Catenuloplanes niger: one gene and its partner. Each later gene encodes a partner of the first gene's protein in a complex. Links are inferred from orthologs where the notes say so. Each region holds a gene or a part of one and is shown in the gene's direction. Other genes may lie near its edges.

The links.
Region 2: the proteins of uvrA (region 1) and mfd are in contact, whole or in part, in a crystal structure (PDB 4DFC), measured with the Escherichia coli proteins. The link is inferred for Catenuloplanes niger from one-to-one orthologs.

Annotation. Positions count from the first base shown.
Region 1 is NZ_JAVDYC010000001.1:1,907,822-1,920,297, reverse strand. The notes cover bases 1,936-5,423. They hold uvrA (excinuclease ABC subunit UvrA), read left to right. Parts: upstream 1,936-2,247; coding sequence 2,248-5,223; downstream 5,224-5,423. Other genes in these bases: J2S44_RS08305 (Rieske (2Fe-2S) protein), read left to right, coding at 5,422-5,423; J2S44_RS08315 (hypothetical protein), read left to right, coding at 1,936-2,043. Also shown: J2S44_RS08320 (MBL fold metallo-hydrolase), read right to left, coding at 1-149; more of J2S44_RS08315, read left to right, coding at 235-1,935; more of J2S44_RS08305, read left to right, coding at 5,424-5,928; excinuclease ABC subunit UvrC, read left to right, coding at 6,009-8,264; RNase adapter RapZ, read left to right, coding at 8,494-9,351; J2S44_RS08290 (gluconeogenesis factor YvcK family protein), read left to right, coding at 9,348-10,358; DNA-binding protein WhiA, read left to right, coding at 10,504-11,484; gap (type I glyceraldehyde-3-phosphate dehydrogenase), read left to right, coding at 11,825-12,476. UniProt on the Escherichia coli protein: The UvrABC repair system catalyzes the recognition and processing of DNA lesions. UvrA is an ATPase and a DNA-binding protein. A damage recognition complex composed of 2 UvrA and 2 UvrB subunits scans DNA for abnormalities.
Region 2 is NZ_JAVDYC010000001.1:3,418,316-3,434,751, forward strand. Bases 1-4,205 are described here. They hold mfd (transcription-repair coupling factor), read left to right. Parts: upstream 1-375; coding sequence 376-4,005; downstream 4,006-4,205. Other genes in these bases: J2S44_RS14875 (enoyl-CoA hydratase-related protein), read right to left, coding at 1-56; J2S44_RS14885 (hypothetical protein), read left to right, coding at 4,146-4,205. Outside these bases: more of J2S44_RS14885, read left to right, coding at 4,206-4,886; J2S44_RS14890 (nucleoside triphosphate pyrophosphohydrolase), read left to right, coding at 4,910-5,860; J2S44_RS14895 (SDR family NAD(P)-dependent oxidoreductase), read right to left, coding at 6,175-6,927; J2S44_RS14900 (winged helix-turn-helix transcriptional regulator), read left to right, coding at 6,992-7,396; ppc (phosphoenolpyruvate carboxylase), read left to right, coding at 7,523-10,324; J2S44_RS14910 (ABC transporter ATP-binding protein), read left to right, coding at 10,442-11,356; J2S44_RS14915 (ABC transporter permease), read left to right, coding at 11,356-12,213; J2S44_RS14920 (ABC transporter ATP-binding protein), read left to right, coding at 12,225-13,121; J2S44_RS14925 (ABC transporter permease), read left to right, coding at 13,124-13,843; J2S44_RS14930 (glycosyl hydrolase), read right to left, coding at 13,879-15,069; cysC (adenylyl-sulfate kinase), read left to right, coding at 15,210-16,436. UniProt on the Escherichia coli protein: Couples transcription and DNA repair by recognizing RNA polymerase (RNAP) stalled at DNA lesions. Mediates ATP-dependent release of RNAP and its truncated transcript from the DNA, and recruitment of nucleotide excision repair machinery to the damaged site.

The DNA of each region.
Region 1 (12,476 bases):
ATCAGCAGCTGGGCGCCGGTGGCGGTGCAGCGCAGCAGGTAGGCGTTGTTGTCGAAGGCGCCGCCGACGGACTGCTTCGTGATGGTCAGCGCGGGCAGTTCGCGCACGGCCGGGGCGGACCCCGGTGAGACATGACCGGTGTACGTCACGAGCGACCCCGTCCCCATCGATGATCGAATCAGGTCCCAGCGTAGCGACCGGGACGCGGGACGCGGGTTCTGGCATGATGCGCGGGTGCGAGTCCTGGACAGTGCGCCCGAGGAAGCGACGCCGAAGCCCGACGGCCGGCCCGGATCCCACCGTCGTTGGGACGTGATAGCCGGCGTGGTCTATGCGGCGCTGTCGGTGCTGGTCACCTCGCGCCTGTGGGCGGACCCGGGTGGCCGGGTGCTGGCGGCGAACGAGGACGACCACGGCTTCTTCCTGTTCGTGCTCGCGCACGCGGAGCGGGCCGTCTTCCACGGGGAGGGGCTGTTCTACACGGACCGGCTGAACTTCCCGGACGGCATCAACATGATGGCGAACACGTCGATCCTGGCGCTGGGCATCCCGGTCTCGCCGATCACGCACTGGTTCGGCCCGGGCGTGTCGATGGCGCTGCTGATCACGATCGGGCTGGGCGGCACGGCCGCGGCCTGGTACTGGGTGCTCGGCCGGCACTTCGTCGGTCACCGGAGCGCGGCGTTCGTGGCCGGGCTGTGGGGCGGGTTCGCGCCGACGATGATCTCCCACGCGAACGGGCACATCAACTTCACCGTGTTGATCCTGGTGCCGTTCCTGTTCTGGCGCGTCGCCATGCTGCGCGAGCCGGCGGGAGCCGTCCGGAACGGCGTCGTCCTCGGCCTGCTGATCACCGCCCAGGTCTTCGTCAACGAGGAGATCCTGCTGTTCGTGGCGCTGGCCTGCGCGATCTTCACGGTCTGCTGGGTGCTGATGCACCGGGACCGGATCAGGACGGTCTGGAAGCCCGGGCTGACCGGTCTCGCGGTGGCGGCCGGCACCTCGGGCGTGCTGCTCGCGTACCCGCTGTTCCAGCAGTTCCTCGGCCGCCAGCACTACCGGGGCCTGCCGTTCACGCCGGACGTCTACGTCACCGACCTCGCGTCGTACGTGTTCTACGCCCGCCAGTCGATCGCCGGCCACACCGCGCTGGCCGAGTCGCTGAGCGTCAGCGCGACCGAGGACAACAGCTTCTTCGGCCTGCCGCTGGTGGTGTTGCTGGTGGTGTGCGCGGTGCTGACCTGGCGGCAGCGGGCGATGCGCGCGGTCGTGATCACCGGGCTGGTCTTCGTGATCATCGCCGCCGGGCCGACGCTGGTGGTCGGCGGCGTGGACACCGAGGTGCCGATGCCGCTGTTCTTCGTCAGCCACCTGCCGCTGATCAACCTGATCACCACCACGCGGTTCACCATGGTCGTGGTCTGGGCGTGCGCGTTCCTGCTGGCCGTCGCGACCGACCGGGTGCTGCGCGCGCGGGACGAGGAGCCGGATCCGGCCACGGCACGGCGGCGTGTCCTCCTCTGGTGGGTGACGATCACGGTGGCGCTGCTCCCGGTCGCGCCGAAGCCGCTGATCACCGCGCCGGCCACGCCGATGCCGGAGCTGATCACGTCCGGCCAGTGGCGCGAGTTCGTGCCGGACGGCCGCTCGCTGGTCCCGGTGCCGCTGCCCGAGGTGACGGTGGGCCGCGAGGGCATGCGGATGGCCGCGTTCGCCGCGCTGGACGCCCCGGTGCCGCGCGGTTACTTCATGGGCCCGACGAACGGTGAGATCGACCCCACCGGCACCTGGAACGCGCCGGCCCGCCGCACCTCCGACATCCTGTTCGAGATCGTCCGGTCCGGCCGGGCGCCGGTGGTGACCCCGGCCGACCGGGCCGCCGCGCGGGACGACCTGAAATACTGGAGGGCCGGCGCACTGGTGCTGGGGGAGCGGCACGCGCAGGCGGAGATCCTGAAACGTACGGTCTCCGACCTTCTGGGCCGGGAGCCGCGGCTGGTCGGTGGTGCCTGGGTGTGGGAGGTCTCGGACCTTCCCGTCTGAGCGCTCGGCGAAAAATGTCGTACCCCCCGATTACAGTCGCCTGCGGCGCCTGTCTGCGGTCTGACCTGCTGTTAGTACCCCGATCGGGGAAGCGGGAGTTCAACCGGGGTAAGGGGCGTTGGAACATCCCGGGCTCATCCAGGGCCCGATGTGACACAGACCACAACAGGTATGGCATTCTTTGAGCTGGGAAGTGGGCGGGCAGTGACCGACCGACTGATCATTCGTGGCGCGCGTGAGCACAACCTCCGCGACGTCTCCCTTGATCTGCCACGCGACGCGATGATCGTCTTCACCGGCCTCTCCGGGTCGGGCAAGTCCAGCCTCGCGTTCGACACGATCTTCGCCGAGGGCCAGCGGCGGTACGTGGAGTCGCTCTCCTCGTACGCGCGGCAGTTCCTCGGCCAGATGGACAAGCCGGACGTCGACTTCATCGAGGGCCTCTCGCCCGCGGTGTCGATCGACCAGAAGTCGACGTCGCGGAACCCGCGCTCGACCGTCGGCACCATCACCGAGGTGTACGACTACCTGCGCCTGCTCTTCGCCCGCGCGGGTGTGCCGCACTGCCCGGTCTGCGGCGAGCTGATCTCCAAGCAGTCCCCGCAGCAGATCGTCGACCGGATCCTCGCGATGAAGGAGGGCACCCGGTTCATGGTGCTCTCCCCGGTGGTCCGCGGCCGCAAGGGTGAGTACGTCGACCTCTTCGCCGAGCTGCAGACGAAGGGCTACGCGCGCGCCCGGGTCGACGGCGTGGTCCACCCGCTGACCGACCCGCCGAAGCTGAAGAAGCAGGAGAAGCACACGATCGAGGTGGTCATCGACCGCCTCAGCGTGAAGGCGAGCGGCAAGCAGCGGCTCACCGACTCGGTCGAGGCCGCGCTCGGGCTCTCCGGCGGCCTGGTCATCTTCGAGTTCGTCGACCAGCCGGAGGACGACCCGGACCGCGAGCGGCTCTTCTCCGAGCACCTGGCCTGCCCCAACGAGCACCCGCTGGCGATCGAGGACCTGGAGCCCCGGGTCTTCTCGTTCAACGCGCCGTACGGTGCCTGCCCGGAGTGCACCGGCCTCGGCACCAAGAAGGAGATCGACCCCGAGCTGGTCATCCCGGACACCGAGCGCACGCTGCGCGACGGTGCGGTGCAGCCGTGGTCCGGCGGCCAGACCCAGGAGTACTTCCTGCGGCTGCTGGAGGCGCTCGGCGAGCAGGAGCACTTCACGCTGGACACGCCGTGGCGCAAGCTGTCCTCCCGCGCGCAGAAGACGATTCTGTTCGGCTCCGAGGACCAGGTGCACGTCAAGTACCGGAACCGGTACGGCCGCGACCGGTCGTACTACACCGGCTTCGAGGGCGTCATGCAGTGGATCGAGCGGCGCCACGCGGACACCGAGTCGGACTGGTCCCGGGAGAAGTACGAGGGCTACATGCGCGACGTGCCGTGCGGCACGTGCAAGGGCGCCCGCCTCAAGCCCGAGGTGCTGGCCGTCACGCTGAACGACAAGTCGATCGCGGAGGTCTGCAACCTCTCGATCGGCGAGTGCGCGGACTTCCTCGGCGAGATGGAGCTCAACGACCGGCAGAAGATGATCGCCGAGCGGGTGCTCAAGGAGATCAACGCCCGGCTGCGGTTCCTGGTCGACGTGGGCCTGGACTACCTGTCGCTGGACCGGCCGGCCGGCACGCTCTCCGGCGGCGAGGCGCAGCGCATCCGGCTGGCCACGCAGATCGGCTCCGGCCTGGTCGGCGTGCTCTACGTGCTGGACGAGCCGTCCATCGGCCTGCACCAGCGGGACAACCACCGGCTGATCGAGACGCTGCTCCGGCTGAAGAACCTGGGCAACACGCTGATCGTGGTCGAGCACGACGAGGACACGATCCGGCAGGCCGACTGGGTGGTCGACATCGGCCCGGGTGCCGGCGAGCACGGCGGCCGGGTGGTGCACTCCGGGCCGTACGCCGGGCTGCTGAAGAACAAGGAGTCCGCGACCGGGGCATACCTCTCCGGCCGGAAGAGCATCCCGACGCCGATGGTGCGCCGCCCGCGCACGCCGGACCGGGAGCTGGTCGTCCAGGGCGCCCGGGAGAACAACCTGCGCGGCGTGACCGTGCCGTTCCCGCTCGGGCAGCTGATCTCCGTCACCGGGGTCAGCGGCTCCGGCAAGTCCAGCCTGGTCAACGACATCCTCTACAAGGTGCTGGCCAACCAGATCAACGGCGCGAAGATGGTGCCCGGCCGGCACTCCCGGGTGACCGGGCTCGACCAGATCGACAAGGTGGTCGGCGTGGACCAGTCGCCGATCGGCCGCACCCCGCGGTCGAACCCGGCGACGTACACCGGCGTCTTCGACAACATCCGCAAGCTGTTCGCGGAGACCACCGAGGCGAAGGTGCGCGGCTACGGCCCGGGCCGGTTCTCGTTCAACGTCAAGGGCGGCCGCTGCGAGAACTGCGCGGGCGACGGCACCATCAAGATCGAGATGAACTTCCTGCCGGACGTCTACGTCCCCTGCGAGGTGTGCAAGGGCGCGCGGTACAACCGGGAGACGCTCGAGGTGCACTACAAGGGCAAGACGATCTCCGAGGTGCTGGAGATGCCGATCGAGGAGGCCGCGACCTTCTTCGAGCCGATCACCTCCATCCACCGGCACATGAAGACGCTGGTCGAGGTGGGCCTCGGCTACGTCCGGCTGGGCCAGCCCGCGCCGACGCTCTCCGGTGGTGAGGCGCAGCGCGTCAAGCTCGCCTCCGAGCTGCAGAAACGCTCCAACGGCCGCAGTGTGTACGTGCTGGACGAGCCGACCACCGGCCTGCACTTCGAGGACATCCGCAAGCTGCTGCTGGTCCTCCAGGGCCTGGTCGACAAGGGCAACACGGTGATCGTGATCGAGCACAACCTCGACGTGATCAAGTCGTCCGACTGGCTGATCGACATGGGGCCGGAGGGTGGCCACCGCGGCGGCACCGTGCTCGCCATGGGCACGCCGGAGGAGCTGGCCGAGGTGCCGGGCAGCCACACCGGCCGCTTCCTGCGCCCGATGCTCGGCCTGGAGGGCGAGCCGGCCGGCGCGAAGGACGCGGTCGCCCGCGCGGCGAAGGCGAACGGAGAAAAGGTCAACTCGGTGAAACCGGTCGCCGCCACGAAGGCTCGTTCCAGTCGAGCCAAGGTCACGGCGAGCCGATAGCGGTCGACCCTCTGTCAGCAAACCGTGCCCGGGTTCTTCTGTTACGCACAGGTGTGTTCTCTACCGTGAGTAACGGACGTGGGGTGGTCCGGCCGGTTCTCGTCGAACCGGCCGGGCCCGCCACCCGTGTCTATGGACGTGGACGCGCACGGCGGCACAGCGGCCGGCGCACCGCGGGCTAACAGGAGGGGTTACAGCATGAAGAACGAGCAGGTGCTCGAGGCCGGGACCGCGTCGCGCCGGATGCTGCTGGTCGGCGCCGGATCCGTGGGTGCGGTCGCCGCGCTCGCGGCGTGCGGCACCGAGTCCGACTCGCCGAGCACGAGCTCGGGGCCGGGGTCCGACCCGACCACGGGTGCTCCCTCGACGACCGGTGCCCAGAGCGCCGCACCGTCGGCCGGTGGCGGCGACACCGCGGCGAACGCGATCGCCAAGACGACGGACGTCCCGGTCGGCAGCGGCGTGATCCTCGCGGAGCAGCAGGTCGTCATCACGCAGCCGGCCGCGGGCACGTTCAAGTGCTTCAGCAACGTCTGCACGCACCAGGGCTGCCCGGTGAGCAGCGTGGACGGTGGCTCGATCGTCTGCAAGTGCCACAACAGCCTGTTCTCCATCGAGGACGGCTCGCCCACCTCCGGCCCGGCACGCCAGCCGCTGGACGAGAAGCAGATCACCGTCGACGGCGAGTCGATCACGCTCGCCTGAGTCCCGCCCACCGGTGGCCGGGCGCCCGCACGCCCGGCCGCCGGAGGAGGGTTGTCACACCCCCGGATTAGGCTGGGTGAGTGCCCGATCCGTCGACCTATCGCCCCGCGCCCGGGACCATCCCCGAGTCCCCCGGTGTCTACCGGTTCCGTGACCCGACCGGCCGGGTGATCTACGTCGGCAAGGCGAAGAGCCTGCGCAGCCGGCTCAATTCGTACTTCGCCGACACGTTCACGCTGCACCCCCGCACCCAGCAGATGGTCACCACGGCCGGCTCGGTGGACTGGGTGACCGTCGGCAGCGAGGTCGAGGCGCTCCAGCTGGAGTTCACCTGGATCAAGCAGTTCGACCCGCGCTTCAACGTGAAGTACCGGGACGACAAGTCCTACCCGTTCCTCGCGGTCACGCTGGACGAGGACTATCCGCGCCTGCAGGTGATGCGCGGCGCCAAGCGCAAGGGCGTGCGCTACTTCGGGCCGTACTCGCACGCCTGGGCCATCCGCGAGACGCTCGACCTGCTGCTCCGCGTCTTCCCGGCGCGCACCTGCTCGGCCGGCGTGTTCAAGCGCGCGGCCCAGGTCGGCCGCCCCTGCCTGCTCGGCTACATCGGCAAGTGCTCCGCGCCGTGCACCGGCCAGGTCACCATGGACCAGCACCGGGACATCGTGCTCGACTTCTGCGACTTCATGGCCGGCAAGACCGACACCATGGTCAAGAAGCTGGAGCGCGAGATGATGGCCGCGTCCGACGAGCTCAACTTCGAGCTCGCCGCCCGCCTGCGGGACGACATCGCGGCGCTGCGCCGCGCGCTGGAGAAGCAGGCCGTGGTGCTCGGCGACGGCACCGACGCGGACGTGGTGGCGTTCGCCGACGACCCGCTCGAGGCCGCGGTCCAGGTCTTCCACGTGCGCGACGGCCGGATCCGCGGTCAGCGCGGCTGGGTGGTGGAGAAGAACGAGGAGCTGTCCCTCGGCGACCTCGTGCACCACTTCTGCACCCAGGTCTACGGCGCCGAGCAGGGCGAGGCGGACGTGCCTCGCGAGCTGCTCGTCCCCGCGCTGCCGGACGACGCGGACGCGCTGGCCGACTGGCTCTCCGACCACCGGGGCAGCCGGGTGCAGATCCGCGTCCCGCAGCGCGGCGACAAGAAGACGCTGATGGAGACGGTGGCGCGAAACGCGGCCGAGTCGCTGACCCGGCACAAGCTGAAGCGCTCCGGCGACCTGACCACGCGCAGCAAGGCGCTGGAGGAGATCGCGGACGCGCTCGGCACGGACACCGCGCCGCTGCGCATCGAGTGCTTCGACGTGTCCCAGATCCAGGGCACCGACGTGGTCGCCAGCATGGTGGTGTTCGAGGACGGGCTGCCCCGAAAGGGGGAGTACCGGCGGTTCATCGTGCGCGGCGACCGGCACGGCGGCGGCATGGACGACCTCTCCGCGATGTCCGAGGTGATGCGCCGCCGGTTCGCCCGGCTCAAGTCGGAGAACACCCAGGCCGAAGCCCAGGCCGACGCGGTACGGACAGCGGACGGCTGGTCCGGCGCGGGTGACCGGGACCCGGCCGCGGCCGGCCAGGGTGTGGCCCGGGGCGGTCCGGGCTCGGCCCCGGGTGGTCAGGGTCTCGCCGCCGGTGGCCCGGACGACGCCGCAGGCGATCAGCCGGTGGCCAACGACGAGGTCACCGCGGCCGGCGAGCTGGCGCCCGCGGAGGAGCTGACCGCGCGCGGCGAGCCGGTCCCGGCCGAGCTGCCCGGCATCGACCCGACGACCGGCCGGCCGCGGCGCTTCGCGTACCCGCCGAACCTGATCGTGGTCGACGGCGGTGCGCCGCAGGTCGCGGCCGTGGCCGCGGTGATGGCCGAGATGGGCGTCACCGACGTGGCACTGTGCGGCCTGGCCAAGCGGCTGGAGGAGGTGTGGCTGCCGGACGACGAGTTCCCGGTCATCCTGCCGCGCAACTCCGAGGCGCTCTACCTGCTGCAGCGCGTCCGCGACGAGGCACACCGGTTCGCCATCACGTTCCACCGGCAGCGCCGTTCCAAGCGGATGACGGTCTCCGCGCTGGACGACGTGCCCGGCCTGGGCGAGGTGCGCCGCAAGGCGCTGCTGCGCCAGTTCGGCTCCGTGAAGAAGCTCGCGGCCGCCTCACCGGCCGAGATCGCCGAGGTCCCGGGCATCGGGCCGCGCACGGCCGAGGCCATCATCGCCGCCCTGACGGGTGAAAAGCCGGCCGCGCCCGCGGGCCCGGAGACGACCGATATGCCGGGGAACAGCGCATCCACCGGGGATGTTGAGGCCGAAGCGGGCGTACACCCGGCGGCGCGCGAACTCTAGGATTGGCGCCCGACAGACTTTCGACCTTGAGGGGGCCGTCGTGACCGAGCGGCGCGACGACGAGCGACCGGAAGAGACAGTGAGCGTTTTTCCACCTGGCGCACCCGGGCCGTCCACTGCCGCCACGCCGCCCGGCCGCACCGGCCAGGCGGACGGCGGCTCATTGACCGACCGGCTCGACCGGCACGGCGAGCACCGACCGGAGGGCGACTCGTCGTCCCGCGAGGAGATCAGTCTCGTCGTGGTCACCGGCGTCTCCGGCGGCGGCCGCAGCACGGTGGCCCGGGCGCTGGAGAACGTCGGCTTCTACGTCGTCGACAACCTGCCGCAGGCGCTCATGGTCGAGATGGCCGAGCTGGCGTTCGCCGCCGGCGGCGGCGCGACCCGGCAGACCGCGATGGTGCTGGACGTGCGCAGCCGGGCGTTCTCCACCGACCTGGCCGGCGCGATCCAGGCGCTGCGCGACAAGGGCTTCCACCCGCGCGTGGTGTTCGTGGACGCGGACGACGAGGTGCTGATCCGGCGCTTCGAGAGCGTCCGCCGCTCGCACCCGTTGCAGGGCGAGGGCCGGCTGGAGGAGGGCATCGCGGCCGAGCGGAAGCTGCTCGAGGAGGCCCGCGACCAGGCCGACGTCATCATCGACACCAGCCACCTCAACGTCAACCAGCTGCGCCGCCGGGTCGAGGAGCTGTTCGGCGGCGAGGACGCGCGCCGGCTGCGGGTGACCGTGCTGTCCTTCGGCTTCAAGTACGGGCTGCCGCCGGACGCGGACTTCGTGCTCGACGCCCGGTTCCTGCCGAACCCGTACTGGGTGCCGGAGCTGCGCGAGTTCACCGGACGGGACGAGTCGGTCAGTTCGTACGTGCTCGGCCAGGACGGCGCGCTGGACTTCGTCGGGTCGTACGCGTCGCTGATCGCGGCGACCGCGTCCGGCTTCGAGCGCGAGGGCAAGCGCTACCTGACCGTGGCGATCGGCTGCACCGGCGGCAAGCACCGCAGCGTCGCCATCACCGAGGAGCTCGCCACCCGGCTCCGCGAGGCGCGCCTCGCCGCCACCGCCCACCACCGCGACCTGGGGCGCGAGTGAGCGTTCTGCCACCGGCCGGGCGGGCCGACAGCGGCTCGCCGGCCGTCAAGGTCGTCGCGTTCGGCGGCGGTCACGGTCTCGGGGCGTCGCTGCGGGCGCTCCGGCGGATCCGGCCGGAGCTGCACCTCGAGCTGACCGCGGTCGTCACCGTGGGTGACAACGGCGGGTCCAGCGGGCGGCTGCGTGCGGAGCGCGGCATCCTCCCGCCCGGCGATCTGCGCCAGGCGCTCGCCGCGCTCGCCGCGGAGGACGAGACGTCGGCCCGCACCGCCGCGCTGCTCCAGCACCGGTTCACCGCGGCCGGCTTCGGCGACGAGGACCCGCTCACCGGCCACGCGGTCGGCAACCTGCTGCTCTGCGGCCTGATGGAACTGTTCGGCGACCCGGTCGCGGCGCTCGACCACGCGGCCGGACTGGTCCGCGCGCAGGGCCGGGTGCTGCCGATGTCCACGCACGGCGTGCAGCTGGAGGCGGACGTGCGCGGCGTCGACCCGGACCGGCCGGACGAGATCAGCACCGTGCACGGCCAGCACGAGGTCGCGGTCACCCGCGGCACCGTGCAGCAGGTCCGGCTGTTGCCCAAGGACCCGCCGGCCTGCCCGGAGGCGCTCGCGGCCGTGGCCGAGGCGGACTGGCTGATCTTCGGGCCGGGCAGCTGGTACACCAGCGTCATCCCGCACCTGCTGGTGCCGGAGCTGGCCGCGGCGATCCTGGCCAGCCCGGCCCGGCGGCTGGTGCTGCTCAACCTCGCGGCGGAGAAGGAGACGCTCGGGCTCTCCGTCGCCGACCACCTGGCCGCGCTCGCCTGGTACCTGCCGGGACTGACCGCGGACGTGGTCCTCGCGGATCCCGCGGCGGTCGGTGACCCCGAACCGGTCGCGGGTGCGGCAGAATCGCTGGGTGCCCGGCTGGTGCTGGCTCCCGTCGCGGTGCCGGACGGCAGCCCGCGGCATGATCCGGTCACACTCGGCACCGCGCTGGTGCCGGTGCTGGAAGTCGATCGTTAAGCCATGGGCGAGGCGAGCAGAGACATTGAGCTTTTTTCGACCTGGCGCACCGGGCCGTCGAGCGGCGTCCTGCCGTCCGGCCACCCGGGCCAGGTTGACAACGGCTCACACAACTCAAGGATTGCGTGCACGAGGTGACGACGATATGGCGATGACTGCGGCCGTCAAGGACGAGCTGAGCCGCGTGGAAGTGGCGAAGCCGTGCTGCCGGCGGGCCGAGATGACCGCGCTCCTGCGCTTCTCGGGCGGGTTGCACATCGTGTCCGGCCGGGTGGTCGTGGAGGCCGAGCTCGACACCGGCGTCGCGGCGCGGCGCCTCCGGCGGGAGATCGCCGAGGTGTACGGCTACTCCAGCGAGACCCACGTGCTCGCCTCCGGTGGCCTGCGCAAGGGCAGCCACTTCATCGTCCGGGTGGTCAAGGACGGCGAGGCGCTGGCCCGCCAGACCGGGCTGCTCGACGTGCGCGGCTGGCCGGTGCGCGGACTCCCGCATCACGTGATCTCCGGGAACGCGTGCTGCGCGGTCGCGGCCTGGCGCGGCGCGTTCATGGCGCACGGCTCGCTCACCGAGCCGGGGCGTTCCTGCGCGCTGGAGATCACCTGCCCCGGCCCGGAGTCGGCGCTGGCGCTGGTCGGCGCGGCCCGGCGGATCGGGATAACCGCCAAGCAGCGTGAGGTGCGCGGCGTGGACCGGGTGGTGGTCAAGGACGGTGACGCGATCGCCGCGCTGCTCACCCGGATCGGTGCGCACTCCAGCGTGCTGTCCTGGGAGGAGCGCCGGGTCCGCCGCGAGGTCCGGGCGACGGCGAACCGGCTGGCGAACTTCGACGACGCGAACCTGCGCCGGTCCGCCCGGGCCGCGGTCGCGGCCGCCGCCCGGGTCACCCGTGCGTTGGAGATTCTCTCCGAGGACGCGCCCAACCACCTGACCTCCGCCGGGCACCTGCGGTTGCAGCACCGGCAGGCGTCGCTGGAGGAACTGGGCGCGCTGGCTGACCCGCCGCTGACCAAGGACGCGATCGCCGGGCGGATCCGCCGGCTGCTCGCGCTCGCCGACAAACGGGCGCGTGACCTGGGGATACCGGACACCGAAGCGGCCGTGACGCCGGAGATGCTCGCCTGCTGACCGGCTGCACGCGAGGGTACGGTCGCCGACCGTACCCTCGCTGCTTTGTGATCTTCGAAAGGCGCCGGAAGGGGCCGAAGTGCCCTGGTAGACCTCGGTGCAACCGGACACGATGGGATCCTTAGCCCCGCCGCAACGGCGCTGCAACAACTCCGATAGTGTTCGCAGCGTACGGCGACGGGGCCGGCAACCGGTTCACCCCTCGTCGTGGTTCGGGTCTCTTGCGCAACCGCGGCAGGGCTGATCGGTACGACCAATTGGCGGCCGGCTGCGGAAAACGGTCGGCATGTGAGTCCGCCGAGTAAACCCACGGCGGGCCAGATCGCGAGGAGACGGACCTGTGACCATCCGGGTTGGTATCAACGGCTTCGGCCGGATCGGCCGTAACTTCTTCCGGGCGGTGCTCGCGTCCGGTGCCGACGTGCAGATCGTCGGTGTGAACGACCTGACCGACAACAAGTCGCTCGCCCACCTGCTGAAGTACGACAGCATCCTGGGCCGCCTGGGCCACGAGGTCAAGGCGACCGACACCGAGATCACCGTCGGTGGCAACACGTTCCGCGCGTCCGCCGAGCGTGACCCGAGCAAGCTCGCGTGGGACGCCGTCGGCGCCGACATCGTGATCGAGTCGACCGGCTTCTTCACGGACGCCACCAAGGCCAAGGCGCACGTCGAGGCCGGCGCCAAGAAGGTCATCATCTCCGCTCCGGCGAAGAACGAGGACGTCACGGTCGTCATGGGCGTGAACCACGACAAGTACGACCCGGCGTCGCACACCGTGATCTCGAACGCGTCCTGCACCACGAACTGCCTCGCGCCGATGGCCAAGGCGATCAACGACGCGATCGGCATCGAGCACGGCCTGATGACCACGATCCACGCGTACACCCAGGACCAGAACCTGCAGGACGGTCCGCACAGCGACCTCCGCCGGGCCCGCGCCGCCGCGCTGAACCTGGTCCCGACCTCGACCGGTGCCGCCAAGGCGATCG
Region 2 (16,436 bases), 1.5 Mb from region 1 along the record:
CACCAGACGCGCTGGCTGAGTCCGTTGAAGGCGGAGACGAGCAGCAGTACCCGCACCGTGTGGTCCTCCTCGCGTGGTGGGGTGGGTCGTGCGGCCGGATGATCGCTCGAGCCCGGCCCGAGAGACCTTGCAAGTGCTCCGAGCTGCCGGGTCGCACACCCGGTGCGACGTGCGAGACACCGCCACCAACGGATTCAGCCGAACTCCGGACCCGCGCTCGGACGCCCGACCCACCGCCGATCCACGGGACGGGCCCGGGATCGGCGTAGTCTGGATGTCGTACCCCCCGTCCGGACCGGGCGCGGGGTAAACGCCGTGTTCTCACCAGGGCACCGTGTCCTGACCAGGGCAGTCGTGCCGTACGGGGGATTTGCAATGAAGCTCGCCGGTCTCCTTCCCGCCGCGCTCGCCGACGGTGGCCTGGCCCGCGCCCGCGATCTCGCCCGCACCGGCGGGCCGGAGGCGGCCGAGCTGGGCCTGACCGCGCCGGCGCCGCTGCGGCCGTTCATCGTGGCCACCGTCGCGGCCGCCGTGCCGTCCGGCGGTGCCGGGCGCCCGGTCCTCGCGGTGACCGCCACCTCCCGCGAGGCGGACGACCTGGTCGACGCGCTGGGCTGCCTGATCCCGGCGGAGCAGGTGGTGGCGTTCCCGGCCTGGGAGACGCTGCCGCACGAGCGCCTCTCCCCCCGGTCGGACACGGTCGGCAAGCGGCTGGCCGTGCTGCGCCGGCTCGCGCACCCGGGCGAGGCCGGTCCGGTCCGGGTCGTGGTCGCGCCGGTCCGGTCGGTGCTGCAACCGCAGCTCAAGGGCCTCGGCGACCTGGAGCCGGTGGTGCTGCGGCCGGGCGGCGAGGCCGGCCTGGAGGAGACGGTCGAGCGGCTGGTCGACCTGGCGTACGCGCGGGTCGACCTGGTCACCAAGCGCGGCGAGTTCGCGGTGCGCGGCGGCATCCTGGACGTGTTCCCGCCGACCGACGAGCACCCGTCGCGCGTGGAGTTCTGGGGCGACGAGGTCGAGGAGATCCGCACGTTCGCGGTGGCCGACCAGCGCACCATCGAGCCGGCCACCGAGCTGTTCGCGCCGCCGTGCCGGGAGCTGCTGCTCACGCCGCACGTGCGCGAGCGCGCCGCCGCGCTGGCCGCGGCGCACCCGGAGCTGGGCGAGATCCTGACGAAGCTGGCCGAGGGCATCCCGGTCGAGGGCATGGAGTCGCTGGCCCCGGCGCTGCTGGACGGCACGGACAGCATGGAGCTGCTGCTGGACTGCATGCCGCGGGACACGCACGTGCTGCTCTGCGACCCGGAGCGGATCCGCACCCGGGCGCACGACCTGGTCCGGACCAGCGAGGAGTTCCTGCAGGCCAGCTGGGCCGCGGCCGCGGTCGGCGGCGAGGCACCGATCGACGTCGGCGCGGCCGCGTTCCGCAGCCTGTCGGACGTGCGCGCGGAGGCGGCCCGGCTCGGCCAGCCGTGGTGGTCGGTGTCGCCGTTCGGGCTGGCCGCCGCCGAGGCCGCCACCGAGGCCGGGGCCGAGGCCGGGGCCGCGCCGTGGGAAGAGCCGGTGCGGGTCGAGGTCACGCCCGACGCGGGGGACGACATCGCGCTGGCCGCGCAGGCCGCGCCGCTCTACCACGGCGAGACCGGGCGGCTGGTCGACGACCTGAAGCGCTGGGCCGGCGACGGCTGGTCGGTGGTGCTGGTCTTCGAGGCGAAGGGGCCGGCCAACCGCGCGGCCGAGGTGCTGCGCGACGCCGGCCTGGGCACGGTGACCACGGACGACCTGTCGGACGCGCCGGCGGCCGGGCAGATCACGATCGTCTGCGGCGGGCTGAACCACGGCTTCGTCGACGAGCGCGCCCGGATCGCGGTGGTGACCGGCAACGACGTGACCGGTGGCCGGGGCGCGACCACCAAGGCGATGGGCAAGATGCCGTCCCGCCGCCGCAACACGATCGATCCGCTGGAGCTGAAGGCCGGCGACCACGTGGTGCACGAACAGCACGGCATCGGGCGGTACGTGGAGCTGGTCCAGCGGAAGGTCAACGGCGCCGACCGCGAGTACCTGGTGATCGAGTACGCGCCGGCCAAGAAGGGGCAGCCCGGCGACCGGCTGTTCGTGCCGACCGACCAGCTGGACCAGCTGTCCCGCTACGTCGGCGGTGAGGCGCCCACGCTGCACAAGATGGGCGGCAGCGACTGGCAGAAGGCGAAGGCGCGGGCGAAGAAGGCGGTCAAGGAGATCGCCGCGTCGCTCATCCAGTTGTACGCGGCCCGCCAGGCGCAGAAGGGCCACGCGTTCGGCCCGGACACGCCGTGGCAGCGCGAGCTGGAGGACGCGTTCCCGTACCAGGAGACGCCGGACCAGCTGGCCGCGATCGAAGAGGTCAAGCACGACATGATGCAGCAGGTCCCGATGGACCGGCTGATCTGCGGCGACGTGGGTTACGGCAAGACCGAGATCGCGGTCCGGGCCGCGTTCAAGGCGGTGCAGGACGGCAAGCAGGTGGCGGTGCTGGTGCCGACCACGCTGCTGGCCCAGCAGCACTACAACACGTTCGCCGAGCGGATGTCGCAGTTCCCGGTGGAGATCCGGCAGCTGTCCCGGTTCCAGACGCCGAAGGAGGCGGAGCAGACGCTGAGCATGGCCGCGGAGGGCACCGCCGACATCGTGATCGGCACCCACCGGCTGCTCTCCGCCGCCGCCCGGTTCAAGCAGCTCGGCCTGGTCATCGTGGACGAGGAGCAGCGGTTCGGCGTCGAGCACAAGGAGCACCTGAAGACGCTGCGGGCCAGCGTGGACGTGCTGACCATGTCCGCCACGCCGATCCCCCGCACGCTGGAGATGGCGATCACCGGCATCCGGGAGATGTCCACCATCGCCACCCCGCCGGAGGAGCGGCACCCGGTGCTCACGTTCGTCGGCCCGTCCGACGAGAAGCAGATCGCCGCGACCATCCACCGCGAGCTGCTCCGCGACGGTCAGGTGTTCTACCTGCACAACCGGGTCGAGTCGATCGACCGGGCCGCGCGGAAGCTGCGCGAGCTGGTGCCGGAGGCGCGGGTCGCGGTGGCGCACGGGCAGATGTCCGAGGAGGCGCTGGAGCGGGTCATGGTCGGCTTCTGGGAGAAGGAGTTCGACGTCCTGGTCTGCACCACGATCGTGGAGTCCGGCATCGACATCCCGAACGCGAACACGCTGATCGTGGAGCGCGCCGACCTGCTCGGCCTGGCCCAGCTGCACCAGATCCGCGGCCGGGTCGGGCGTGGGCGGGAGCGGGCGTACGCGTACTTCCTCTACCCGCGCGAGAAGCCGCTGACCGAGCACGCGCACGAGCGGCTGGCCACCATCGCGCAGCACACCGAGCTGGGCGCCGGCATGTACGTGGCGATGAAGGACCTGGAGATCCGCGGCGCCGGCAACCTGCTCGGCGGCGAGCAGTCCGGGCACATCGAGGGCGTCGGCTTCGACCTCTACGTGCGGATGGTCGGCGAGGCGGTGTCACAGTTCAAGGGCGAGCGGCCGGAGGAGGTCCAGGAGGTCAAGATCGACCTACCGGTGGACGCGCACCTGCCGCACGACTACATCGGCGTGGAGCGGCTGCGCCTGGAGATGTACCGGAAGCTGGCCGAGGCGCGCGACGAGGTGGCGCTGAAGGAGATCGTCGCGGAGATGACCGACCGGTACGGCGAGCCGCCGGCCCCGGTGGCGAACCTGCTGGCGGTCGCGCGGTTCCGGCTGGTCGCGAAGGCCTACGGGCTGACCGAGGTGACGCTGCAGGGCAAGCACGTGCGGCTCGCGCCGTTGTCGCTGCCGGACTCGAAGCAGATGCGGCTCAAGCGGTACCACCCGGACTCGGTCTACAAGCACGCGACCGACCAGGTGAGCGTGCCCCGGCCGATGACCCGCCGGATCGGCGGCGAGCCGGTCCGCGACCAGGCGCTGCTGGACTGGTGCGCGCAGCTGCTCAAGGACGTGCTCGGCGAGCCGGTCGCCGCCGCGCGCTGAGCCGTCCGCCCCACCTCGTCGAGGCGTCGTCCGCACCCGTGGACAACGCCTCGACGAGGCACCGTGGACAACGCCTCGACGGGCACCCGCGGTCGGCGCGTCGCAGAGTGATCATCTCGTCACGTGATAGAGTGATCTCTATGCGACCTGCCCGTTATGTGGCTTTTCTCTGCGCCGCCGCGCTCGCCCTCACCGGCTGCGCCCAGCAGAGCCCGGCCGTGGCCGCCTACGTCGGCGACGAGACGTACAGCCAGCGCACCGTCGACGCGATCTTCGAGGAGGCGCGCGCGGCGTTCGACGCCGACCAGGCCGCGCTGGCCGCGGCCGCGGCCGACGCACCCGGTGAACCCGGCGAGCAGCTGGAGCGGCCGAGCCTGCCGATCACCCGGCGGCACGTGGTCGACCTGCTGCTCACGCTCGACCTGGGCCGCCGGGCCGCAGAGGCGCGCAACCTGACCGCCACCGGCCCCGAGGTGCCGGCCGAGCTGGTCGAGTCCGTGCTCGGCGTGCCGGCCGAGACGCGCTACGTCGCGCTCTACCGGGAGTGGTACCGGCTGTACGGCACGCTGCAGGACGACGTCGCGCCGGCCGAGGTCACCGACGAGCGGATGATGACCGTCTACGACGCGCTGGTCGACGCGCGCGCGATCGACCCGGGACTGTCCGTGCCGGTGGTCCGCGAGCAGTTCGGCGGCGGCGAGTTCGCAAGCGTGCCGCTGTCCGTCGCCGACCTGCTGCGCGACGAGGCGGAGCGGGCCGGCGCGGTGGTCAACCCGAAGTACCTGCCGGTCGCGGTGCCCATGATCGCGTCGGCGAACAGCCAGTCGTTCCCGTACCGGATGCCGTACCTGGTGGACCGGACCGTCGTCACGGCCGGCTGACCGCCTGCGGCATGCTGGTCGGCATGCCGCAGATCGTCCTGCTCGTCACCTCTCCGCGCCTGCCCGCGGGCCTGCTGACCGCCGACGCCTGGGACCTGGTCCGCCGCCACCCGGTGCTCGCCTCCGAGGAGAACGCGCAGGTCCACGCGCTGCGAGCGGCCGGCGCGGAGGTCACCGTGGTCGACGCCGACCCGGCGCCGGTGCTGGCCGCCGCGGCCGCGCACGGCACCGTGGTCTGGCTGGCCGGGCCCACCGGTGACCAGGACATGGCCCGCACGCTCGGCCTGCGCCTGGCCCGCGAGCCCGGCCTGGCCGAACTGGAGCTGCGCTACGGCTCGTGGGACCCGCCGGGCGCGCGCCTGCTGGACGCGGTCACGGTGATCGACCGGCTGGCCTCCCCCGGCGGCGACCCGTGGAAGCGGCAGCAGACGCACGCCACGCTCGCGCAGTACCTGCTGGAGGAGGCCTACGAGGCGTACGACGCGATCGAGACCGGCGACCTGGACACGCTGCGCGAGGAGCTCGGCGACGTGCTGCTCCAGGTGGTGCTGCACGCGCGCCTGGCCGAGGAACTGCCGGACGGCGAGCGCTGGACCGTCGACGACGTGGCCGGCACGCTGGTCGAGAAGATGATCCGCCGCAACCCGCACGTCTTCGCGGACACCGAGGTCAGCGGCGTCGAGGAGATCATCGAGAACTGGGAGCAGATCAAGCGCGCGGAGAAGTCCCGCGCGTCCGCGATGGACGGCATCGCGCTCTCCCAGCCCGCGCTCGCGCTCGCCGCCAAGATCCTCCAGCGGGCGGAGCGCGCGGGCGTCGCCGTACCGCTGCCGGAAGCCCTTGATCTCGGCTCCGAGCTGCTGCGCCGGGTGGCCGCGGCGCGCGCCGCGGGTCTCGACGCCGAGGCCCTGCTGCGCCGCGCCGCCCTGGCCCACGCGGAGGCGATCAGAACCGCGGAACAGGAAACGGCATAGGACCGGGTTCCCGCTTCCGGCGTGGGCGCGCTCCGAGTGCTCCCGCGGGCACCGGTCGGCCGCGGGCGGCCTCCCTGCCGGTCCCGCCGTGGTCCGGCACACCCGCGACCCGCCCGGCCCGCACGACGCTCGCCCCGGCCCGCGGTCCGGCGCGCGGCGGCGACCGGGGATCGGCCGGCGCACGTCACGGGCCCCTGACCGGCCCGACCGGCACCAGCGCCGCCTCCGGCGAAGGCAACGACTCCAGGCGCACGTCACGGAACCCCGGCCGGCGCGCGTCACGAAGATCAGGCGCCGGGGCGCGGGGCTCGCGATCAGCGTCTTCCGCCGCTGACGTGGACGACCGCGCCGGTGATGAAGCGGGCCGCGTCCGAGGCGAGGAAGACCGCCGGTGGTCCGTAGTCGCCGGGGGTGCCGAGGCGGCCCAGCGGGACGCCGGAGACGGCCTGGTCGGCGGCGGGTGAGCCGACGAAGCCCATCGCGCGCGTGCCCTCGGTGTCCGAGTAGCCGGGCAGCAGCGCGTTGACCCGGATCCCACGCGGGCCGAGTTCCGCGGCCGCGACCAGCGTCGCCGCGTTCACGGCCGCCTTCGTGGCGACGTAGAGCGCGCCGTACGGCGGGTGGAACGTCGTGCCCGCGGTCGACACGTTGATGATCGACGCGTGGCCGAGGCCGGGCTGACCGGCCAGCGTGCGCATGGTCAGCAGCGTGCCCCACAGGTTGATGTCCACGTGCCGGCGGTAGTCCTCCTCGGTGATCGCCTCGATCGGCCCGAAGACGCTGATCGCCGCGTTGTTGACCAGGATCCCGACCGTGCCGAACGCGTCCCGCGCGGCCTCGAACAGCGCGGTCACGTCCGCGCTCCGGCTGACGTCCGCGCGGACCGCGAGCGCGCGGCCGCCCGCCTCGGTGATCGCCTCGACCACGCGGTCCGCGCCGGCCGCGTCGGTGCGGTAGTTGACGACGACCGCGGCGCCGGCCGCCGCGAGGTCCACGGCGATCCGCGCGCCGATGCCCTTCGACGCCCCGGTGACGACGGCCGTCCGGTCCTGCAGACAGATGTCCATGGCCGGTGACGCTAGGAGAGCTGGTCACCGTGGGGAAGTACGTACCTTTTTGTAAGGTAGGTGCATGGCAGTGAGTGAGCAGCTCAGGTCCGCATACCGCCTGCTGGCCGGTGACACCTTCGACAACCGGTGCCCGTCGCGGCCGATCATGGATCAGGTCACCACGCGATGGGGCACGCTGATCATCGCGGCGCTGATCACCGGCCCGCACCGCTTCTCCGCGCTGCACCGCACGGTCGGCGGCATCAGCCAGAAGATGCTGTCCCAGAACCTCCGGGCGCTGGTCCGCCACGGCCTGGTCGCCCGGGACGTCGAGCCGACCGTGCCGCCGCAGGTCACCTACCGCCTGACCGGGCTCGGCGAGGGCCTGGCCGAGCCGCTGTGCGCGATGATGATCTGGTTCGGCAGCAACACCGACGCGATGATCGAGGCGCGGGAACGCCACGACGCCGTCGCGGAGCCGTCATAGGGTGGTAACCGGGCCCACAGCTTGAGACGTGGCTCACCACGGTGACCACAGCGCTACGCGTCGCCGATACGATCGCGCACAAGTCGGACAGCGCTGTCCTTCGTTCGCATGGGAGGAGCGCTTTCTGTGACCGAACAGCTTTCCGGTGCAGGGCACAGCGACCACGACGGTCCGGACGCCGCACTCCGCGCCGACATCCGCCGGCTCGGCACGCTGCTGGGGCAGACCCTGGCGCGGCAGGAGGGCAAGCCGCTGCTCGACCTGGTCGAGGAGATCCGCGCGCAGGTGCGCACGGACGCGGACGCCGCGGCCTCCCGGCTGGCGGCCATGGAGGTCACCACCGGCACCCAGCTGGCCCGGGCGTTCTCCACCTACTTCCACCTGGCGAACATCACCGAGCAGGTGCACCGCTCGCGTGACCTGCGCCGGCAGCGCGCCACCTCGGGCGGCTGGCTGGACCAGGCGGCGAAGCTGATCGCGGAGGCCGGCGTCCCGGCCGACGAGATCGCCACCGCGGCCCGCCGGCTCGCGATCCGCCCGGTCTTCACCGCGCACCCGACCGAGGCCTCCCGCCGGTCCGTGCTGACCAAGCTGCGCGCGCTCGCCGACCAGCTGGACGCGGAGCAGGCCGCGGCCGTGCTCTACGGCGCGAAGGACAACGGGCCCGCGTCCCGCCGGCTGGCCGAGCTCATCGACCTGATCTGGCAGACCGACGAGCTGCGCCTGGACCGGCCGGACCCGACGGACGAGGCACGCAACGCGGTCTTCTACCTGAAGGACCTCTACGCGGACGCGGCGCCGCAGGTGCTCGACGACCTGTCCGAGACGCTGCGCTCGCTGGGCGTGGAGACGTCGCCGACCGCGCGGCCGATCACGTTCGGCACCTGGATCGGCGGCGACCGGGACGGGAACCCGTTCGTCACGCCGGCGGTCACCCGGGACGTGCTGATCATCCAGCACGAGCACGGCATCCAGGCCACCGAGGCCGCGATGGACAAGCTGATCACGGAGATCTCCGTGTCCCGGCGGCTGCGCGGCGTCTCGCTCGACCTCTCCGCCAGCCTGGCCAAGGACCTGGACGCGCTGCCCGAGGTGGCGCCGCGGTTCCGCCGGGTGAACGCGGAGGAGCCGTACCGGCTGAAGATCCGCTGCATCAAGGCGAAGCTGGCGAACACGCGCAAGCGGCTGTCGCAGAGCACGCCGCACGTGCCGGGCCGGGACTACCTCGGCACCGAGGAGCTGATCGGTGACCTGGAGCTGATCCGCGCGTCGCTGGCCCGCAACTCCGGTCAGCTCACCGCGGTCGGCCGGCTCTCCTCCACGATCCGCAGCGTGTCCGCCTTCGGCATGCACCTGGCCACGATGGACGTGCGCGAGCACGCGGAGGCGCACCACGCGGTGCTGGCCCAGATGTACGGGCAGGTCGGCGAGGTCGGCGACTACACGACGCTGACCCGCGCGGAGCGCACCGAGCTGCTGGCCAGGGAGCTGACCGGACGGCGGCCGTTGTCCAGCGCGGACACGCCGCTGACGGACGCGGCGCGCAAGACGTTCGACGTGTTCGGCACGATCCGGGCCGCGCAGGAGCGGTTCGGCGACGACGTGGTCGAGACGTACATCATCTCGATGACGCTCGGCCCGGACGACGTGCTCGCGGCCGCGGTGCTGGCCCGCGAGGCCGGCCTGATCGACGTGCACTCCAGGCGCGCGCGGATCAACATCGTGCCGCTGCTGGAGACGCCCGCGGAGCTCAACTCGGGCGGCCGCATGCTGGACGAGCTGCTGTCGCTGCCGGCGTACCGGTCGATCGTCAAGGCACGCGGCGACGTGCAGGAGGTCATGCTCGGCTACTCGGACTCCAACAAGGAGGCCGGCATCACCACGTCGCAGTGGGAGATCCACAAGGCGCAGCGCTCGCTGCGTGACGTGGCCGCGCGGCACGGCGTCCGGCTGCGGCTGTTCCACGGCCGCGGCGGCACGGTCGGCCGCGGTGGCGGCCCCACACACGAGGCGATCCTGGCCCAGCCGTACGGCACGCTGGACGGCGCGATCAAGGTGACCGAGCAGGGCGAGGTCATCTCCGACAAGTACACGCTGCCCGCGCTGGCCCGGGAGAACCTGGAGCTGACCGTGGCCGCGGTGCTGCAGGCCACGCTGCTGCACACCAAGCCGCGCGTGCCGGACGAGAGCCTGGAGCGCTGGGACGGCGCGATGGACACCGCCTCGGCGGCCGCGTTCGCCGCGTACCGGCGGCTGGTGGAGAACCCGGACCTGCCCGCGTACTTCTGGGCGTCCACGCCGACCGAGCTGCTCGGCGCGCTGAACATCGGCTCCCGCCCGGCCAAGCGGCCGAACGCGGACGCCGGCCTCGGCGGGCTGCGCGCGATCCCGTGGGTCTTCGGCTGGACGCAGAGCCGGCAGATCGTCCCCGGCTGGTTCGGCGTCGGCACCGGCCTGGCCGCGGCGCGCGAGGCCGGGCTCGGCGACGTGCTCGACGAGATGTGGTCGGACTGGCAGTTCTTCCGGACGTTCCTGTCCAACGTCGAGATGATGCTGACCAAGACCGATCTGAACATCGCCCGGCGGTACGTGGCGACGCTGGTCCCGGAGGAGCTGCAGCCGATCTTCGCCACGATCGAGGAGGAGTACGCGCGGACCGTGCGCGAGGTCCTGGCGATCACCGGCGAGACCGGGCTGCTGGAGGGCAACCCGGTGCTGTCCCGCACGCTCGGGGTGCGCGACACCTACCTGGAGCCGCTGCACCACCTGCAGGTCGCGTTGCTGCGTCAGTACCGCGACACCGGCGCGAGCCAGACCGTCGGCACCACGCCCGGCGCGCGGCGCGGTTACAGCGACGCCACCACGCTGGAGCGGGCGCTGCTGACCACGGTCAACGGCATCGCGGCCGGCATGCGCAACACGGGCTGATCAGGCGGTCCCACGGCGTACCCGGACGGGTCCTCAGGGTTTTGATCGTGCTTCTGAGGGTCCGTCCGGGGGTCATTCCTGATTCGCCGCATGCGCGCTGGGCCTAGGCTCGACGTCGTGACATTGATCGCGACCCAATCCCTGACGAAGGTCTACGGCGGACGCGTCACCGCGCTGTCGGACCTGACGCTGAGCGTGGGGCCGGGCGTCGTCGGCCTGGTCGGTGCGAACGGGGCCGGCAAGTCCACCCTGATCAAGCTGCTGCTGGGACTGCTGGCACCGACCAGCGGATCCCTGCGCGTGCTCGGGCTGGACCCGACGACCCAGGCCGCCGACGTGCGCCAGCGCGTCGGCTACATGCCGGAGAACGACTGCCTGCCGCCGGAGCTGTCCGCGGCCGAGTTCGTGACCCACCTCGGCCGGATAAGCGGGCTGCCGCGCACGGCCGCGCGCGAGCGGGCCTCCGAGGCGCTGCGCCACGTCGGGCTGTACGAGGAGCGCTACCGGCAGATCGGTGGCTACTCGACCGGCATGAAGCAGCGGGTGAAGCTGGCCCAGGCGCTGGTGCACGACCCCGACCTGCTGCTGCTGGACGAGCCGACGAACGGCCTGGACCCGGCCGGCCGCGACGCGATGCTGAACCTGATCGCGCGGATCGGCTCCGAGTTCGGCATCTCCGTGGTGGTCTGCTCGCACCTGCTCGGCGAGGTCGAGCGGATCTGTGACTCGCTGATCGCCATCGACGGCGGCAAGCTGCTGCGTTCGGCGGAGATCTCCACCATGACCACCAGCACCGACGTGCTCGCGGTCGAGGTCAGCGAGGGCACCGACGAGCTGGGCCACCGGCTGGCCGCGGCCGGTCTGCCGCCGACCCGCGAGGGCCGGCTGCTGCTGGTGCCGCTGGGCACGGAGCCGGACTCCGCCTACGACACGATCCTGGCCGCGGTCGCCGACCTGGACCTGCCGCTGCACCGTCTGGAGCAGCGCCGCCACCGGGTGGCCGAGCTCTTCGCCGCGAGGGAGGACGCCTGATGTCCGTCATTCACGACATCGGCTATCGCCGTTACCAGGGCCCCCGGCTGGGCCGGGGTTCCGTGTTCGCCGCGCTCTACGTGCACGGCATGCGCGCCGCGTTCGGGCTGGGCCGCACGTTCAAGGCGAAGATCTTCCCCTGGTCGGTGGCCGGCATCATGCTGGTCGTCGGCGTGGTCGCGGCCGCGGTCAAGTCGCAGACCGGCATGGAGCTGCTCACCTACGAGACGTTCCCGGACCAGATGAGCATGCTGCTCATCCTGTTCTGCGCCGTGGTCGCGCCCGAGCTGGTCTCCCGTGACCTGCGCAGCGGCGTGCTGCCGCTCTACTTCTCCCGGCCGCTGAGCCGCGCCGACTACCCGCTGGCCAAGCTGGCCGCGATGGTCACGGCCAGCTTCGCGGTGCTCGGCGTACCGATGCTGATCATGTTCCTGACCGCGGCGTTCAGCGGCGACGGGATGGGCGCGGTCTGGGACGAGACCCGGGCGTTCGCGCCCGGCCTGGCGTACGCGCTGCTCTTCGCGCTGGTCTACAGCTCGATCGCGCTGCTGGTGTCGTCGTTCGTCAGCCGCCGCGCGGTCGCGGCCGGCGCCACGGTCGCGGTGTTCCTGGTGACCGCACCGGTCGTCGGCGTGCTCACGTTCGCCACCACGCAGACCGGCCAGCAGCTCGCCCAGCTGGCCAGCCCGGCCACGCTGGTCGGCGGCGTCGGTCAGTGGGTCTTCGGCAGGCCGGAGGGCATGCCCGAGGAATTCGGCATCGGGTCGTTCGGCCCGCTCTACGGCGCGGTCACGCTGGCCCTGCTCGCGCTCTGCGTCTCGCTGCTGCTCGTTCGATACCGGAAGGTGGCCTCGTGACCACGGTGACCATGGACGGCGTGTCCCGCTGGTTCGGGAACGTGGTGGCCGTCAACGACATCACCATGACGCTCGAACCGGGCGTGACCGGCCTGCTCGGCCCGAACGGCGCCGGCAAGACCACGCTGCTGCACATGATGGCCGGGTTCCTCGCGCCGTCCCGCGGCACGGTCACGGTCGGCGACCAGCCCGCCTGGCGCAACCCGGCCGTCTACCGGCAGCTGGGCCTGGTCAGCGAGCGCGAGGCGGTGCACGGCTTCCTCACCGCGCACGAGTTCGTGCTGGCCAGCGCGCGCCTGCACAAGCTGCCCGACCCGGTGGCCGCGACCGCGGCCGCGCTCGACCTGGTGGAGATGGCCCAGTTCAAGGACCGGCGGATCGACACCTACTCCAAGGGCATGCGGCAGCGCACCCGGGTGGCCGCGTCGCTGGTGCACGAGCCGCAGGTGCTGCTGCTGGACGAGCCGTTCAACGGTATGGACCCGCGGCAGCGCATGCACATGATGGAGCTGTTGCACCGGCTCGGCGCCGAGGGCCGGACGATCCTGTTCAGCTCGCACATCCTGGAGGAGGTCGAGCAGCTCTCCGGCACCGTCCAGGTGATGGTGGCCGGCCGGCTGGCCGCGTCCGGCGACTACCGGGAGATCCGGCGGCTGATGGCGAACCGGCCGCACGTCTTCGCGGTCGCCTCCACCGACGACCGGCGGCTCGCGGTCGCGCTGATGGCGCAGCCGTCCGTGGCCGGCGTGGAGCTGGCCGCCACCGGGCTGACCGTGCGCGCGTCCGACTACGGCGGCTTCACCCGGGCACTGCCCAAGATCGCACTCAAGGAGGGGATCCGGGTCAGCCGGCTCACCCCGTCCGACGAGTCCCTGGAGAGCGTCTTCTCCTACCTGGTGGAGGCCTGACCATGCTGTTCAACCCGACCATCGCCTGGATGACCGCGCGCGGGCTGTTCGGCCGCCGCCGGTTCCTGCTGCTCTTCCCGCTGCCGCTGCTCCTGGTCGCGCTGGCCGTCTTCGCGCGCGCCACCGGCATCAACAACGGCGACTGGGGACCGCTGGTGATCAACGCGCTGGGCATCGCGGTGCTGCTGCCGGTCACCGCGCTCATCGTCGGCACCGGCGTGCTCGGCTCCGAGATCGACGACGGCACGATCGTGCACATCCTCACCAAGCCGCTGTCCCGCGCCGAGATCGTCTGGGCCAAGTTCCTGGTCGCGTCCGGCGTCACCGCGCTCACCGCCGCCATCCCGCTCTACGTGGCCGGCGTGCTCGTCCAGGACTTCCGCTTCGGCCTCGCGCTGGCCGGTGCCGCCGCGATCGGCGCGGTCATCTACTCCGCCGTGTTCGTGCTGCTCAGCCTGCTCAGCCGGCGTCCGGTCCTGGTCGGCCTGCTCTACGTGCTGATCTGGGAGGGCCTGCTCGGCAACCTGGTCAGCGGCACCCGGGTGCTGTCCATCGGCCAGTACACCGTGACCTACGCCGACCGGTTCCTGCCGACGGAGTACCTGACCGCGAACGTCTCGCTGCCGGTCACCGTCGTGATGAGCGTGATCGTCACGGCCCTCTGCCTGGCGTACGCGGTGTTCCGGCTCCGCTCGTTCACCGCGAGCTCGGAGACCAGCTGACCGCTGAGCGGCCCCGCCGGTCCCGGCGGGGCCGCTCAGCGCACGTCGACCTGGAAGATCGGTAGCCGGCCGAGGTCGCGGTAGGCGGCCAGACCGTCCGACGTGCGTTCCGGGCGGGAGTCGCGGCCGCGCTGGTCATGCGGGGTGTCGAAGTGCAGCAGCGCCTTGATCCGGGGGAAGTCGGCGATCTGGCGGCCCACGCTGCGGTAGAACTCCGCCTGATGCCCCGGGTTGGAGTGGCTGGCCCAGACGCCCCACTCGGCGACCATCAGCGGCTTGGCCGGGTGCCGGGCCACCGCCCAGTTGTAGAAGCCCGGCCAGTCCGGTGCCTCGCCGGAGACCCGGTTCATCAGCTCCGCGAAGTCGCCGTGCCCGTACTCGCCGCGCTCGCTGTAGGCGTAGGTGTCCCAGGCCACCCAGTCGACCACGTCGTCACCCGGGTAGAGGTCGGCGAACCACGGTGCCGCCGTGTAGGGCACATAGGCCATGTGGACCATGACGGTGACCAGGTTGTCCACGCCGCGGGCCCGCAGCCGCCCCACCACGTGCCGGAACATGTCCCGGTAGTCGTGCGCGGTGTACCCCGACCCGCGGCGCGGCCGCACCTCCTCCTCCGGCTCGTGGTGCACGGTGAAGAAGAACGGCTCGGTGTACGTGTCGCGGATGTGCGCGGCCAGCCGGTCCAGGTAGTCGTCGGCGGCGCCGTCGGCGATCTCCGCCCAGCTGGCGTCCCACGGCTTCCAGTTCAGGAACAGGATTCGCGGCCGGGCCGGGTCACCGGCGATCCGCACCTCCTCCTCCGTCGGGAACAGACCGTTCGTCCCCCGGTGGTACGCGTGGTAGACCGCCTGCGTGCGACCGGTGCGCTCCTCGTACTCGGCGAGCGCCCGCGCACCCCGCGCCTCCGTGAACGCGCCCGGCGCCGCTCCCCACAGGACGTTGCAGGTCGGCACCAGCTTCGGCCCGACCCGGCAGTCGGTCCGTCCCGGTGCCGACGTGGCCGGCGCGGGGCCGAGGCCGCTCGACCCGGGTGGCGCGCCGGTGGCCGGCGCGTCGGGCACCGGCGGCGCGGGACGGCCCGGCTCCGCGCGTGGCGGCGGCGTCGTGCCCGGTGCGGACGGTGGCGCGTCGTTGTCCTCGCGCGCGCCGAACCAGATCAGGCCCGCGCCGGCCACCAGTGCGACGACCGCCGTCAGGGCCAGCAACAGGTGGATCCGGCGACGCATGCGCAAGCGACCTCCCTGGCGGTGACGACCTCCTCGGCACAACGAGCCGGGGTACTGATTTGTCGCTCGGCCCCCCTCCGACTTTCACGATCGGGCGTTCTGCTGAGAGACTGTCTGCCTTACTTGGTCTTGGGGGTGGGATGAACAGCGGTGGGTGGTTGCTGCCCGAGGACGTGTTGCGGGACGCGCCGGCATACACGCCCCGGGCGTATGAGCTGGCCGACCTGGAGCTGCTGCTCTCCGGCGCCTATGCCCCGCTGACCGGCTTCCTCGGCCGTGCCGATCTGACCAGCCTGCAGCGCCGGGGCCGGCTGGCGGACGACCGTTCCTGGCCGGCGCCGGTCACGCTGGAGGTGCCGGCCTCGATCGCGGAGGGCCTGGACCTGACGAACCCGGTCGGGCGCGCGATCGTGCTGACCGACCTGGAGGGTGCGCCGGTCGCGGCGATGGAGGTCGCGGACGTCTGGCCGACCAAGAACGGGATGTACGGCGTCGGGGGCGACGTGCGGCGGCTCGGCGACGGCACGCACGGCCCGTTCCAGCGTCTGCGCCGGACGCCGGAGGAGATCAAGGCGCTGCTGCCCCCGGGCCGCGTGCTCGGCGTGATCGCGGACAAGCCGCTGCACCGCCCGCAGCTCGCCCAGATCGCGCACGCGGCGAAGCAGCTCAGCGCGCACCTGCTGGTGATGATCCCGATCGCCGAGGCCAGCCCGGACGGCATGCCGCCGGAGGCGCTGGTCCGCGCGATCTTCGCGGCGCGCGACCGCATGCCCCCGGCGACGCTGGTCGCGGTGTCGCTGACCCGGCGCGGCCAGGAGATCGCGGACGCGCTGCTGCGGGCCCGGGTGGCCGCGGCGTACGGCGTGACCCACCTGCTCTCCACCGGTGACTCGCTCTCCGGCGGCGGCCCGCGCGTGCTGGTGCCGCGCGAGTTGGCCTACGACAGCCGGGACGGTCAGTGGCGGTGGCGGGACGACATCCCGCCGCGCAACCGCAAGCTGGCGCTGTCCCAACTGGAGATCAACGACCTGCTCGACCGGGGCTTCCCGCTGCCGGAGTGGCACACGCCGCCGGCCGTGGCGAAGGAGCTGGTCCGGGCACGCCCGCCGCGCCGGCACCGCGGCCTGGTGGTGTTCCTGACCGGGCTGTCCGGCTCGGGCAAGTCCACGGTGGCCCGGCACGTGGCCGACACCGTGCGCGAGTCGGGCGAGCGGTCGGTGACGCTGCTCGACGGCGACGTGGTGCGCCGCGAGCTGTCGGCCGGCCTGACGTTCAGCAAGGCGGACCGGGACCGCAACGTGCGCCGGATCGGCTGGGTCGCGGCCGAGGTGGCCCGGCACCGCGGGCTGGCGATCTGCTGTCCGATC